DNA from 4 places in the Neptunomonas sp. XY-337 genome. Region 4 is predicted to be linked to each of the others. Evidence: predicted binding sites of a transcription regulator. Region 4 holds the regulator's gene; each other region holds the start of a gene.
The links. Region 4 encodes sigma-54, which starts transcription at its own class of promoters, with help from an activator protein. Its sites were predicted from a motif close to TGGCACNNNNNTTGCTNT; they were not measured.
Positions count from the first base shown of each region.

Region 1: the regulator sigma-54 is predicted to act here: its motif matches at 1,554-1,571, upstream of E4L36_RS09230 (ANTAR domain-containing protein).
Region 2: the regulator sigma-54 is predicted to act here: its motif matches at 1,469-1,486, upstream of glnL (nitrogen regulation protein NR(II)).
Region 3: the regulator sigma-54 is predicted to act here: its motif matches at 1,249-1,266, upstream of E4L36_RS01335 (hydrogenase small subunit).

Region 1 is NZ_SPLL01000003.1:446,939-450,099, forward strand. It holds gene E4L36_RS09225 (CmpA/NrtA family ABC transporter substrate-binding protein) at 1-920, opposite strand, end outside; gene E4L36_RS09230 (ANTAR domain-containing protein) at 930-1,520, opposite strand; gene E4L36_RS09235 (nitrate reductase) at 1,752-3,161, shown strand, end outside.
Region 2 is NZ_SPLL01000011.1:28,066-31,226, reverse strand. It holds gene glnA (glutamate--ammonia ligase) at 1-1,230, shown strand, start outside; gene glnL (nitrogen regulation protein NR(II)) at 1,555-2,631, shown strand; gene ntrC (nitrogen regulation protein NR(I)) at 2,621-3,161, shown strand, end outside.
Region 3 is NZ_SPLL01000001.1:236,895-240,055, forward strand. It holds gene E4L36_RS01330 (nickel-dependent hydrogenase large subunit) at 1-61, opposite strand, end outside; gene E4L36_RS01335 (hydrogenase small subunit) at 61-1,137, opposite strand; gene hypF (carbamoyltransferase HypF) at 1,378-3,161, opposite strand, start outside.
Region 4 is NZ_SPLL01000002.1:175,565-178,725, reverse strand. It holds gene lptA (lipopolysaccharide transport periplasmic protein LptA) at 1-252, shown strand, start outside; gene lptB (LPS export ABC transporter ATP-binding protein) at 256-984, shown strand; gene E4L36_RS04450 (RNA polymerase factor sigma-54) at 1,023-2,534, shown strand; gene hpf (ribosome hibernation promoting factor) at 2,581-2,871, shown strand; gene ptsN (PTS IIA-like nitrogen regulatory protein PtsN) at 2,890-3,161, shown strand, end outside.

The DNA.
Region 1 (3,161 bases), on a different contig from region 4:
TGCAACAAAAACTCCCCATGTTGCAAACTCGGCCGGTTTACCTCACGCCCAGAAAAACGCTGCTCTAAGGTGCTCAGTAACGCCACAGAACGCAGTTGTTGCGGGCTAGCATCCAGATAAGGAGGTAAAGCTAACCAGTTGAGTAGCGTGTCCCGATGTTCTGGCAGCCCAATCCACTGGCACGCTTGATAAATAGCCTGCGTCATCGCCCGATAGGTATTAGGATGGCACCGCGCCCATTCGCTGGTAACCCCGAGAACTTTCTCCATATGCGCTCCCCATAGCGTGTAACTACTCACGAGCAGCTCACCAGCACCCTCCTGCACCGCTAGGCTGTTCCATGGCTCACCCACACAGTAGCCATCGATGTCGCCGCGCTGTAATAGACTGAGCATCTTGCCAGGCGGTGCGGCAATTAACTCCACATCACGGCCAATCTCTATCTGATGCTGCGCCAACCAGAAGCGCAGCAAATAGTAGTGATTCGAGAAGGGATAGACCGTGGCGATAATGGGGCGGTAACCAAGCTCGGCTAACATCGCTTTAAAGGCTTTCCCTTGTGCGTGTTGATCCTCCCCAGGCTCGCAAGCCATGTTGAGTCTGCGTTGTAGCGCGCTTGATAGCGTAATCGCGATACCATTTTGGCTCAGTACTAAGGGGGTCTCCATCTTTTGCGGTTTGCCATTGAGTCCCAGTGTCGCCGCTAATGGCAGCGGAGCAAGCATCTGCGCACCGTCCAGCAAACCGTAGCTCACCTTATCGCGTAGCGATGCCCACGAAGACTCTTTACTCAACACCACCTGCAACCCCTGCTGGCGGAAAAAGCCCTGCTCACGTGCCACCACTAACGGGGCACAATCCGCCAGTGCCACAAAGCCTAGTTGCAGTTCGGTTTTTTCCAGTGCATCTATTGTTACCATGATCTGCTCCTAGGTCGTCTTTAGAATGTCAATTACGCTCGCTGCAACGTCGGGTAGCTTTTGACCCCGATCCATCGCGAGTTTACGCAGTGTTTTAAACGCTGCTGCTTCGTCACAGCCCTGATGCTTCATCAATAGCCCCTTGGCCTGTTCAACCACTTTGCGCCCAGCTAACTGTCCTTTGATCTCCGCTAGCTCCTCACGCAGTGCCGCGTGAGCACTAAAGTGGGCAATAGCGGTATCGATAATGGCCGTCACTCGATCGGGCTGGACACCGTCAGCGATATAGGCACTCACGCCTGCATTAATAGCCGCGGCCATCGTTTGGTGGTCGTTCTGCTGCTCGGCAAAAAACACGATGGGACGCGGGTTTTCGCGGCTCATCATCGCCATACTCTCGAGCGTATCTCGATCAGGCGAGTCCATATCGATAATGACGATATCGGGCTGCTCCTTAGCAACTTGCTGATTCAAGCTAGCGATATCGGCGGTGTGACAGATAACGCGGTGCCCTTGCTGGTGCAGCGCTAACGTCAGTTGCCTGATCCGCTGTGCGTCACCATCAACGAGCAACACTCGTAAATTCACTCTTTTACCCATAACGAGCCCATCTTTATTTAATCGTAAGGGCTTTGAGCAAATCCCGTTCCACCTCCGTAGCTGGCATACGCTTTGCTGGTGATCACGTAAGAAGCGTCACGAGAGGAGCCCCTCCTACGCACTGGCGCGTTGACCTTTCGGTTGGAGTTGCACACAAGAACAGGTATTGCAGCGGCCTTTTGTAAGCGCTGGGCAGTACCGCCTGAATAGGCCAATAAATGGGAGAGACTGATGAAGAATAAAACCACCTGCCCTTACTGCGGTGTGGGCTGTGGCGTAGTCGCCGATGTCCAAAACAACCATGTTGCTAGTGTGGCAGGCGATACCTCTCATCCGGCCAATTCAGGAAAACTTTGCGTTAAGGGCTCATCACTGGATAAGGTGCTCGGCGCTACCGGCCGTTTAACTCAACCGAAGGTGAATGGTGTCACCACCGACTGGGACAGTGCGCTGAATGAGGTCGCTGAACAGTTGTTACGCACTATGATGACGCACGGGCCCGACGCGATTGCCTTCTATCTATCGGGGCAGTTACTCACCGAAGACTACTACGTCGCCAATAAGCTGATGAAAGGCTTTATCGGCAGTGCAAATGTCGATACCAACTCACGCCTGTGTATGTCATCGGCCGTGGTTGGTTACAAGCGGGCTTTCGGTGCCGATGCGGTGCCGTGCAATTACGAAGACTTAGAGCGCGCAGACCTGTTGGTGCTGGTGGGCTCAAATGCAGCATGGAATCACCCGATTCTCTTTCAGCGAATGCGCCACGCGAAAGCACAACGCCCTGAAATGCGTATTGTTGTAATCGATCCGCGCCGCACGGCCACGTGCGATATTGCCGACCTACATTTAGCCATACAGCCCGGTACAGATGTACTGCTCTTTACGGGCCTACTGGCCTACCTAGCCAAACACGATGCTCTGGATGAGACCTTTATCAAGCAACATACCGAGCAGTTCGACGCGGCACTCAATATCGCTAACGATACCGCTGCACACCTACCCAGCGTGGCACAAACATGCGGTGTCGAGCTTGCCGCGCTTGAACAGTTTTATCAGCTATTTTTGACGCACCATAAAGTGGTGAGCTTCTACTCGCAAGGCGTTAACCAATCTAGCCAAGGCAGTAACAACGCCAATGCCATCATCAATTGCCACCTCGCCACTGGGCGTTTGGGCTATGCAGGCGCCGGTCCCTTCTCAATCACAGGGCAGCCCAACGCAATGGGTGGGCGGGAAGTCGGCGGTTTAGCCAACCAGTTAGCCGCGCATATGGAGTTCAACGAGCAAGATGTCGATCGCGTGGGCCGTTTTTGGGGCGCTTACAATATGGCCACCCAAGAGGGGCTAAAAGCGGTGGATATGTTCGATGCGGTGGCGAGCGGGAAAATCAAAGCGATCTGGATCATGGGCACCAACCCCGCAGTGAGCTTGCCCAAGTCCGATGCAATCTGTGCAGCACTGAAGCAGTGCCCGCTGGTGATCGTATCCGACTGTATCGCCCACACTGACACGCAGGATTATGCGGATATCTGTTTACCGGCAACCGGCTGGAGTGAAAAAGATGGTACGGTGACCAACGCCGAACGGCGCATATCCAGACAACGTGCGCTGCTGCCACCCCTCGGAGAAGCAAAGCCC
Region 2 (3,161 bases), on a different contig from region 4:
ATCAACGAGTCTGACATGATCCTGCTTCCAGACGACAGCGCATCTGTTCTAGACCCGTTCGCTGAAGAGTCTACTGTTATTGTTCGCTGTGACATCGTTGAGCCAGCGACTGGCCAAGGTTACGAGCGTGACCCACGCTCTGTAGCGAAGCGCGCAGAAGAGTACCTGAAGTCTACAGGTATTGCTGATACAGCGATGTTTGGTCCTGAGCCAGAATTCTTCGTATTCGACGAAGTACATTTCCACAACGATATGAGCGGCTGCGGTTTCTCTGTATCTTCAGAAGAAGCGGCATGGTCCTCTAACCACAAGTTTGAAGGCGGTAACACAGGCCACCGTCCACGTGTTAAAGGCGGTTACTTCCCAGTACCACCAGTTGACTCTCTACACGATCTGCGTGGCAACATGTGTAACGCGATGACTGCAATGGGTTTGGATGTAGAAGTACACCACCACGAAGTAGCGACAGCGGGCCAGTGTGAGATCGGTGCTGGTGCAAACACGTTGGTTAACAAGGCTGACGAAGTTCAAGTACTGAAATACTGTGTACACAACGTTGCACACGCATACGGTAAAACTGCGACATTCATGCCTAAGCCAATCGTTGGTGACAACGGTTCTGGTATGCACGTTCACCAGTCACTATCTAAAGATGGTGTTAACCTGTTCTCTGGTGATGCATACGCAGGTATGTCAGAGATGGCGCTTTACTACATCGGCGGTATCATCAAGCACGCTAAAGCACTTAATGCTCTGACTAACCCAGGTACAAACTCTTACAAGCGTTTGATCCCAGGTTTCGAAGCGCCAGTTATGCTAGCTTACTCTGCGCGTAACCGTTCGGCTTCTATCCGTATCCCTTACGTAACGAACCCTAAAGCTCGTCGTATCGAGACGCGCTTCCCTGACCCAATTGCTAACCCATACCTGTGCTTCGCGGCATTGATGATGGCGGGTCTAGACGGTATCCAGAACAAGATCCACCCTGGTGATGCTGCAGATAAAGATCTGTACGACCTGCCACCAGAAGAAGCGGCTGAAATCCCACAAGTAGCTGCGTCGCTAGAAGAAGCACTAGCTGCGCTGGATGCAGACCGTGAGTTCTTGACGAAAGGCGGTGTATTCACTGACGACATGATCGATGCATACATTGCATTGAAGCAAGAAGAGTCTGACAAAGTGAACCAAACGACTCACCCAGTTGAGTACGACCTGTACTACTCTGTATAAGCGTTGCTAATAGAAAAAGCCTCCTTCGGGAGGCTTTTTTGTTTCCCGCAGATAACGGCCTATAACAGCAGCTTTTATTATGTGCACTATAATGGTGCATATAGGTTGCGTGAGCGATATTGGTGCGCTTCGGTGCGGTGTTTGAGCGCACCGTGCGCTGCAAAGGTTCGTATTTTGGGCGCTTGGAGGAGCTGCATGAGTTGGCTTCTTTTTTGCAGTTACTTTCAGATAGGCGCTATTGCATAGGCGCTGCTGTTGCTTAGAGAAGCTGCGACGGTGAGCGGCCTGAAATTATTCAGTCAAACAGTGAGTAAGAGAATACGTATGTTGACGTCTACGATGACTAAGCAACTACTCGATAATCAAGCAAGCAGTGTGATCTTGCTCGATAGTTCGCTCAGTATTCAGTACATGAACTCCTCGGCTGAAATGTTGCTAGCAGCCACATTGCGGCGTATGCAGAGCGCATCGATCACCGACTGGATCGCGCTCAACCCTGCTGAGTTGGACGCTATGCAGGCGACGCTCGAGAGCGGTCATGCCTACACACGACGAGAAGCCGAAATCATCAGTTCTGCGGGCGATACTCTTACAGTGGATTACAGCGTTAGTTGCATTCAAGAGCACGGTCAGCCGTTTCTCTTGGTTGAACTTCAAGCACGCGATCGTTTACGCCGTATTGAGCAAGAGAAAGAGATGCTCATGCGCCATGAAACGACGCGTAACCTTGTTCGTGGTATGGCGCATGAAATCAAAAATCCTTTGGGTGGGATTCGCGGCGCTGCACAGCTGCTAGAGGCGGAGTTAGATGATCCTGAACTGCATGAATACACACAGGTGATCATCGAAGAAGCAGACCGCTTACGTAACCTAGTTGATCGCCTTTTGGGCCCGCATAAAATCGCGCAGCGCCAACCACTGAATGTGCACTCCGTGCTGGAACGGGTCTGCACAATTGTGAAGGCGGAAGTCACCGGGCAGGTCATAATTGAGCGTGACTATGACCCCAGTATTCCGGAGCTGCTCGGCGATAATGAGCAGCTCATACAGGCTGTTTTAAATGTTGTGCGCAACGCAGTGCAGGCGATGCTGGAAAATAATATCCCTGCACCTGTACTAAAGCTGCGCACGCGTACACGCCGCCAAGTGACGCTCAGTGCAGAATCGCATCGTTTGGTGTGCAGTATAGAGATCATTGATAACGGCCCTGGCATCCCGGAGGAGATGGTTAAGAACATCTTCTTCCCGATGATCAGTGGCCGCGCTGAAGGGACAGGGCTCGGCTTATCCATCGCACAATCGATCATCAGCCAGCATCACGGCTTAATCGAGTGCCATAGCGAACCGGGCCACACCTGCTTTACGCTACTTATTCCTCTGGAGAGAAACGATGAAAACTAACGGAAATGTTTGGATTGTCGATGACGACCGCTCGATTCGCTGGGTGCTGGATCGTGCCCTCTCTAAAAGTGGTGTGCAGGTTAATGCTTTTGAAACGGCTGATGCGGTGATCAAGCAGCTTGAAACCCAAGTGCCCGATGCCATTGTGAGTGATATTCGTATGCCGGGCACTGATGGGTTAGCGATGCTCGAGCAGTTGCACACCTCACACCCTGATCTTCCAATTATTATCATGACGGCACATTCAGATCTGGATAGTGCCGTCGCCTCCTATCAAGGCGGCGCATTTGAGTATCTACCTAAGCCGTTTGATGTGGACGAAGCTGTGAGTCTTGTGCAGCGCGCCGTCGAGCATGCCCATGAAAAACGCAGCAATGCCGCAGCTGAGGACACACTCGATAACGCCGAAATTATTGGTGAAGCGCCCGCGATGCAGGAGGTTTTTCGTGCGATTGGGCGGTTATCGCAATCTAATATTACAGTGCTCATTAATGGCGAGTCAGGGACGGGTAAGGAACTTGTCGCGCACG
Region 3 (3,161 bases), on a different contig from region 4:
CAGGGTCAACAACGATACGACGGCCGCTGTTATCTAGTTGGTTTGCATTTAGCTCGGTCATTACTCTTGATCTCCTTTGTACTGAGCCCGCTTAATTGCACTAACAGCCGCGTGAGCCGCAATCGCTGCACCGACACCACCGGCAACAGCTGTGCCGATCTCATCCGCATTTTTCTCAATACCAAACTGATGGATATCGGTGAGGCGGTCATAGAAAGATCCTTTATCCCAGAAGCCATCTTCTGAGCAGCCGATACAGCCGTGACCTGCTTGAATAGGGAATGATGTGCCCTCGTTCCAGCGCACTGTGGAGCAAGCGTTGTAGGTTGTAGGGCCTTTACAGCCAACTTTGTACAAGCAATAACCTTTGCGGGCACCTTCATCGTCCCATTGCTCGACAAATTGGCCCGCATCAAAGTGTGGACGGCGGTAGCACTTATCGTGAATACGCTGGCTGTAGAACATCTTCGGGCGGCCTTGGCGGTCAAGTTCTGGAAGCTTGTCAAAGGTCAGCATGTAGGTAATAACACCGGTCATCACCTCAGCGATTGGCGGGCAACCAGGCACCTTAATAATAGGCTTATCCGTGATCACTTTATGGATAGGTACCGCTTGCGTTGGGTTAGGACGCGCCGCTTGCACACAGCCCCACGATGCACATGAGCCCCAAGCGATGATCGCTGCCGCATCTTTAGCGGCGTGTTTTAGCTGATCGAGGAAAGGTTTACCGCCGACAATACAAAACATGCCATCTTCGTTAAGCGGTGGGTTGCCCTCAACGGCAAGAATATACTTACCTTTGTATTTCTGAATGGTCTCTTCGAGGATCGCTTCAGCTTGATGCCCAGCAGATGCCATCAAGGTATCGTCGTAATCAAGAGAGATCATCGACAACACTACATCTTTAACGAGCGGGTGAGCAGAACGAATAAAAGACTCGGAGCAACAGGTACACTCCAGCCCATGTAACCACAGTACAGGCGTGCGCTCTTTATTCTCCATCGCATGGGCGATTTTAGGCGCAAACGCCGGGCCAAGCCCCAAGGCTGCTGCGGTCAAACTGCAATATTTGAGGAAACTACGTCTGGTAATCCCTTGACGCCGCATCACGTCATAAAAGGTTTCAATCTGAGACATTCTGCTCTCCGTTATCTCTTGCCACTGAGCAACTGTGTTCAGATCAAAACTCGGTACGACCGGCCGCTCTCAACACAGTGTCTATTTTTGTTGTAGGTATCAGACACTGTATTAGCAAGAAGCAAGCCAAAAAATAATTTGTTATTTTTCAATAAGTTAAAAGAAATTCTAAAATCAACTTTAATACGAAAGCGTAAACTAGCATTCCAGTTTCGCCAAAAGCGCAAAGCCAGTTTCCACTCAGTTTTCCAAGTATTGGGCAGCTGCAACGAACGCTTGGCCAACCGATACACCCGCATCATTTGCAGGTAACGTTTGATGCTCTAAAACACTAAACCCTTTACGCTGTAACTGGGCGGAGAGCCTGTCAGCAAGCACACGGTTTTGCATCACGCCCCCACTCAAAGCAACTGCGCCAATGGGGTTTCGTGCGGCGACCTGCTCAACAAGCTCTATCCACGCATCAGCAAAGCTGTTATGGAATCCCAACGCGATTTGCTCTGCGGTGTAGCGCTGGTTGCAGAGGTCTAGCAATAGCGCTTCCCACATAGGTTTTGTCGATAATTGATAAAGCCCATCCTGCTCACTGAGCGCAAATGAGTATCGTGGTGCAGAATCCGCGGTCGCTCTTTGCGCGAACGCTTCTAACTCGATGGCGGCCTGCCCCTCATAACTAATGCGATCAGCGCTACATCCAAGCACCGCCGCCACCGCATCAAACAACCGCCCTGCTGAGCTGGTTAGCGGTGTATTGAGCTGTTTACTGATCATCTGCTCCAGCACGCGGAGCGGCTTGTCTTCAAAGCATGGAAGCGTTTTAAACCGCGCCAGCAGGCCCGCACTGTGAAGCTGACCTACCAGCGCCCGCCACGGTTCACGAATCGCCTGCGCACCGCCTACCAACGGAAAAGACGCCAAGGTGCCTACCCGTGACACACTCGCATATCCACCGTACAAGGCTTCCGCTCCCCATAAGGTTTCATCCGTTCCAAAACCGGTACCGTCAAAGCAGAGCCCGAGAATATCGCGTCGGGTACGAGCAATACCCGCTTCCGCCATACAGGCTGCCATATGGGCATGATGGTGCTGAACATGAGTAAGCACCGCCCCATCCGCTTTGGACTCTCCAAACTGAGTAGAAAGGTATTGCGGGTGAAGATCGATGACATAACGCTGACTTGGGTGCTGGTAAAGGTTACGATAGAGGTCATGGGTGTGCTGGTACGCATCGAACGTCTCCGCATCTTCAAGATCACCTAAGTGTTGCGACAATATCGCTTGGCCTTGCTGAATGAAGCACAGCGTGGATTTAAGTTCTGCACCAAGGGCAATTAGGTCTGGTGCCTCAGCAAACCCCTCTGGCATAGAAACCCGCAATGGCGCGTAGCCCCGCGCTAGCCGTATCGCGAATGCACGGCCATTGTGATAACGCAGCACTGAATCATCCATCCGGTTAACGATCTCTCGATCATGCATAACAAAGAAGTCTGCAATCTCAGATAGCGTAGCGCGTGCTACACCATTGGTAATCGCTTGTGGTGCTCCCGAGTGATTGCCACTTGTCATCACCAGCGGGGTCTCAAAAGCGCTTAATAGCAGGTGGTGCTGAGGGGTGTATGGCAACATAATACCAAGCTGGTTTTGCCCAGGGGCGATCGCTTCAGGGAGTGACTCACCTTGTGACGGCAACAGCACGACCGGCGCTGCAGGCGATTTAAGCAAGGCTTCTGCTTCAGGCTCTAGCGATACATAGCGTGCAGCAATATCGGTATCTCGCACCATCAGCGCAAAAGGTTTGGCAGGCCGATTTTTACGTTGGCGTAAGCTCGTAAGTGCACCGTGATGGGTGGCGTCGCACACCAGATGAAATCCACCTAGTCCTTTTAGAGCGACGATCTTTCCATCACGCAGTTGGGATGCGATAAACGCAAATAGATCGTCGGTTACGGTCTCTTCACCGCCGCTGTTTTCAACCCACATACGCGGCCCACACTCAGCACAAGCGTTAGGTTGCGCATGGAAGC
Region 4 (3,161 bases):
GCCACCGGAAAACCTGCTAACTTTCGTCAGCAGCCAACACAGGATAAGCCCATCACAGATGCCTTTGGCAACAGCATGGTTTACGAGATAGCGAAGCAAACCGTTACGATCAAAGGGCAAGCACGCGTGGAACAAGCACGTGACAACTTCACCGGCGAGCGGATTGTGTATCAGATGGATAAAGCTGTCGTAAACGCCTATGGCGGCAGCGGTAAGGTTCAGATGGTGATTCAGCCCAAAGGAAAGCAGTAGCGGATGACTAAACAACTCGAAGCGCTGCATCTTGCCAAATCATATAAAAAGCGCCGTGTCGTTATCGATGTATCACTCAACGTAGCAAGCGGCGAAATCGTGGGCTTACTGGGCCCCAACGGGGCTGGTAAAACCACCTGTTTTTACATGATCGTGGGCTTAATTGGTGCCGATAACGGCGCTATTCGTATCGATAACGACGATGTCACAGCGATGCCCATGCACGAGCGCGCACGTCGCGGTGTCGGTTACCTCCCTCAAGAAGCGTCAATATTTCGCAAGCTTAGCGTTCACGACAACCTGATGGGCATTCTCGAGATGCGTCCTGAACTGTCAGCTGCGCAACGGCGTGAAAAGCTCGAGAGCCTTTTAGAAGAGTTCCATATAAGTCATCTGCGCGATAGCCTAGGGATGGCACTATCTGGTGGCGAACGTCGACGTGTCGAAATAGCCAGAGCGCTCGCCTCAGAGCCAAGTTTTATATTGCTAGACGAGCCCTTCGCTGGCGTCGACCCTATCTCTGTGAACGATATCAAGCAGACAATTAAACACCTGCAATCCAGAGGCATCGGCGTACTCATTACCGATCACAATGTACGAGAAACATTGGATATCTGCGAAAAGGCCTATATTGTTAGTGAAGGAGTGATTCTTGCTCACGGTTCACCGCAAGACATTCTCGCCAACGAACAGGTAAAAGCTGCTTACCTTGGGGATACCTTTAGACTCTAAGTGACGATCTTGCTGTTTCGGAGTAGTTCTACAAAATTATGAAGCAATCTTTACAGCTTAAAATGGGGCAACATCTCACGATGACCCCCCAGTTGCAGCAAGCGATCAAACTGCTACAACTATCAACCCTGGACCTACAGCACGAAATCCAAGAAGCATTGGAGAGTAATCCGATGCTAGAAACAGGCGAAGAAAGCGACGCCTCAGCGGCAGAAACAGAATCTAAAGAGCTCACCACCCCCAGTGAAGATGCGACCACTCAAGCAACAGCAGAAGCTAGCGCCAAGAGTGAAGACGCTGAACCTGCCTTTGAGGAGGAGTGGAGCAACGATATTCCTGAGGAGCTGGCCACCGATTCATCGTGGGACGACACTTATCAAATAAGCAGCGGTTCCAGCAGCGCGGCTAGTCGTGACGATGATTTCATGGAGTCTAACGACACCTCCGAAGAGACGTTACAAGATCATTTGGAATGGCAACTCAACCTGACACCAATGAGCCAAACGGATGTCGCGATTGCCGAAGTCATCATTGATGGTATCGATAGCGCTGGTTATCTGCGCGTCTCCACCGAAGATATTTTAGAGCATCTACAAAAAGCGCAACCCGAGCAATTTGCGGAAAGTGAACTCGATGAAGTTGAGGCAGTACTCAAACGCATTCAACAGTTTGATCCTCCCGGTGTTGCAGCAAGGGATTTGGGCGAGTGCCTTGCCATTCAATTGGAGCAATTACCAGAAAAGCCGCCTCTTTTGGCTCAAGCACTAACGCTATGCCGCCAGTATATACACCTACTGGGGACGCATGATTATCGCCAGTTAATGCGTCGTTTGCGCTTGAAAGAGCCACAATTACAAGCCGTAGTCACGCTTATTCAGTCACTCAACCCTCAGCCGGGGGCTTATATCTCCAATACTGCCGCTGAATACGTGATACCCGACGTCTTTGTGGAAAAAGTAAAAGGTGAGTGGACGGTACGGCTCAATAACGATGCCTCGCCGACACTGAAAATCAACACCGAGTACGCAAGCCTTATCAAGCGCGCCGATAGCAGCGCCGATAACACGTATCTCAAGAATCATCTTCAGGAAGCACGTTGGTTTATTAAAAGCCTGCAAAGCCGCAATGAAACCATGCTAAAAGTCTCGCAGCAGATTGTTGAGCGGCAGCTGGACTTTTTCGAGCACGGCGAAGAGGCAATGAAGCCTATGGTGTTGCACGATATTGCCGAAGCGGTCGAGATGCACGAGTCAACCATCTCCCGAGTAACAACCCAAAAGTATATGCATACTCCACGGGGCATTTTTGAGTTGAAATACTTCTTCTCAAGCCACGTGAATACCAGTGACGGAGGTGCAGCCTCCTCTACAGCCATTCGTGCTGTCATCAAAAAGCTAATTGCAGCTGAAAACCCAGCCAAACCTCTAAGCGACAACAAGATTGCCAAACTTCTGGATGAAGAAGGTATTCAAGTAGCGCGCCGAACGATCGCAAAATATAGAGAAGCGATGGGAATCGCGCCTTCTAATGAGCGAAAGCGTTTGGTTTAATGAGTTCTGTTAACAGCACATCTGCTGTTGTGTAAAGGAGATAGCTATGCAAATTAACATTACAGGTCATCACGTAGAACTTACTGAAGCACTGTCTGAGTATGTTCATACAAAGTTTGAAAAATTGGAGCGCCATTTTGATAACATCACCAACGTACAGGTGACCCTGAGTGTCGATAAGCAGAGCCAAAAGGCCGAAGCGAATATGCACGTTGCTGGCGGTGAAATTTTTGCTGCGAATGAGCACGAAGATATGTATGCTGCGCTGGATGGTTTAACGGACAAACTTGACCGTCAAATCATTAAGCACAAAGAAAAAATGAAAAGTCACAAATAACGAATAGATCTGCCTAACATGTCAATTTTATCCCTGCTGTCATCTGATCGAGTCTTTAACAACTTAGAGGGTGGCAGCAAAAAAAGGACGCTTGAGATTATCAGCGAGCATCTCGCCCAATCGCACAGCGACCTAGCTGAAGAAGCAGTATTTTCAGGATTAATTAACAGGGAAAGGTTAGGCAGTACCGGCATCGGCGATGGGGTAGCGATACCCCACTGCCGTTTCCCCGGTCTGCAAGAAGCCGTCGGTGTGTTCGTCCGCTTAGCAACTCCGGTGGACTTTGATGC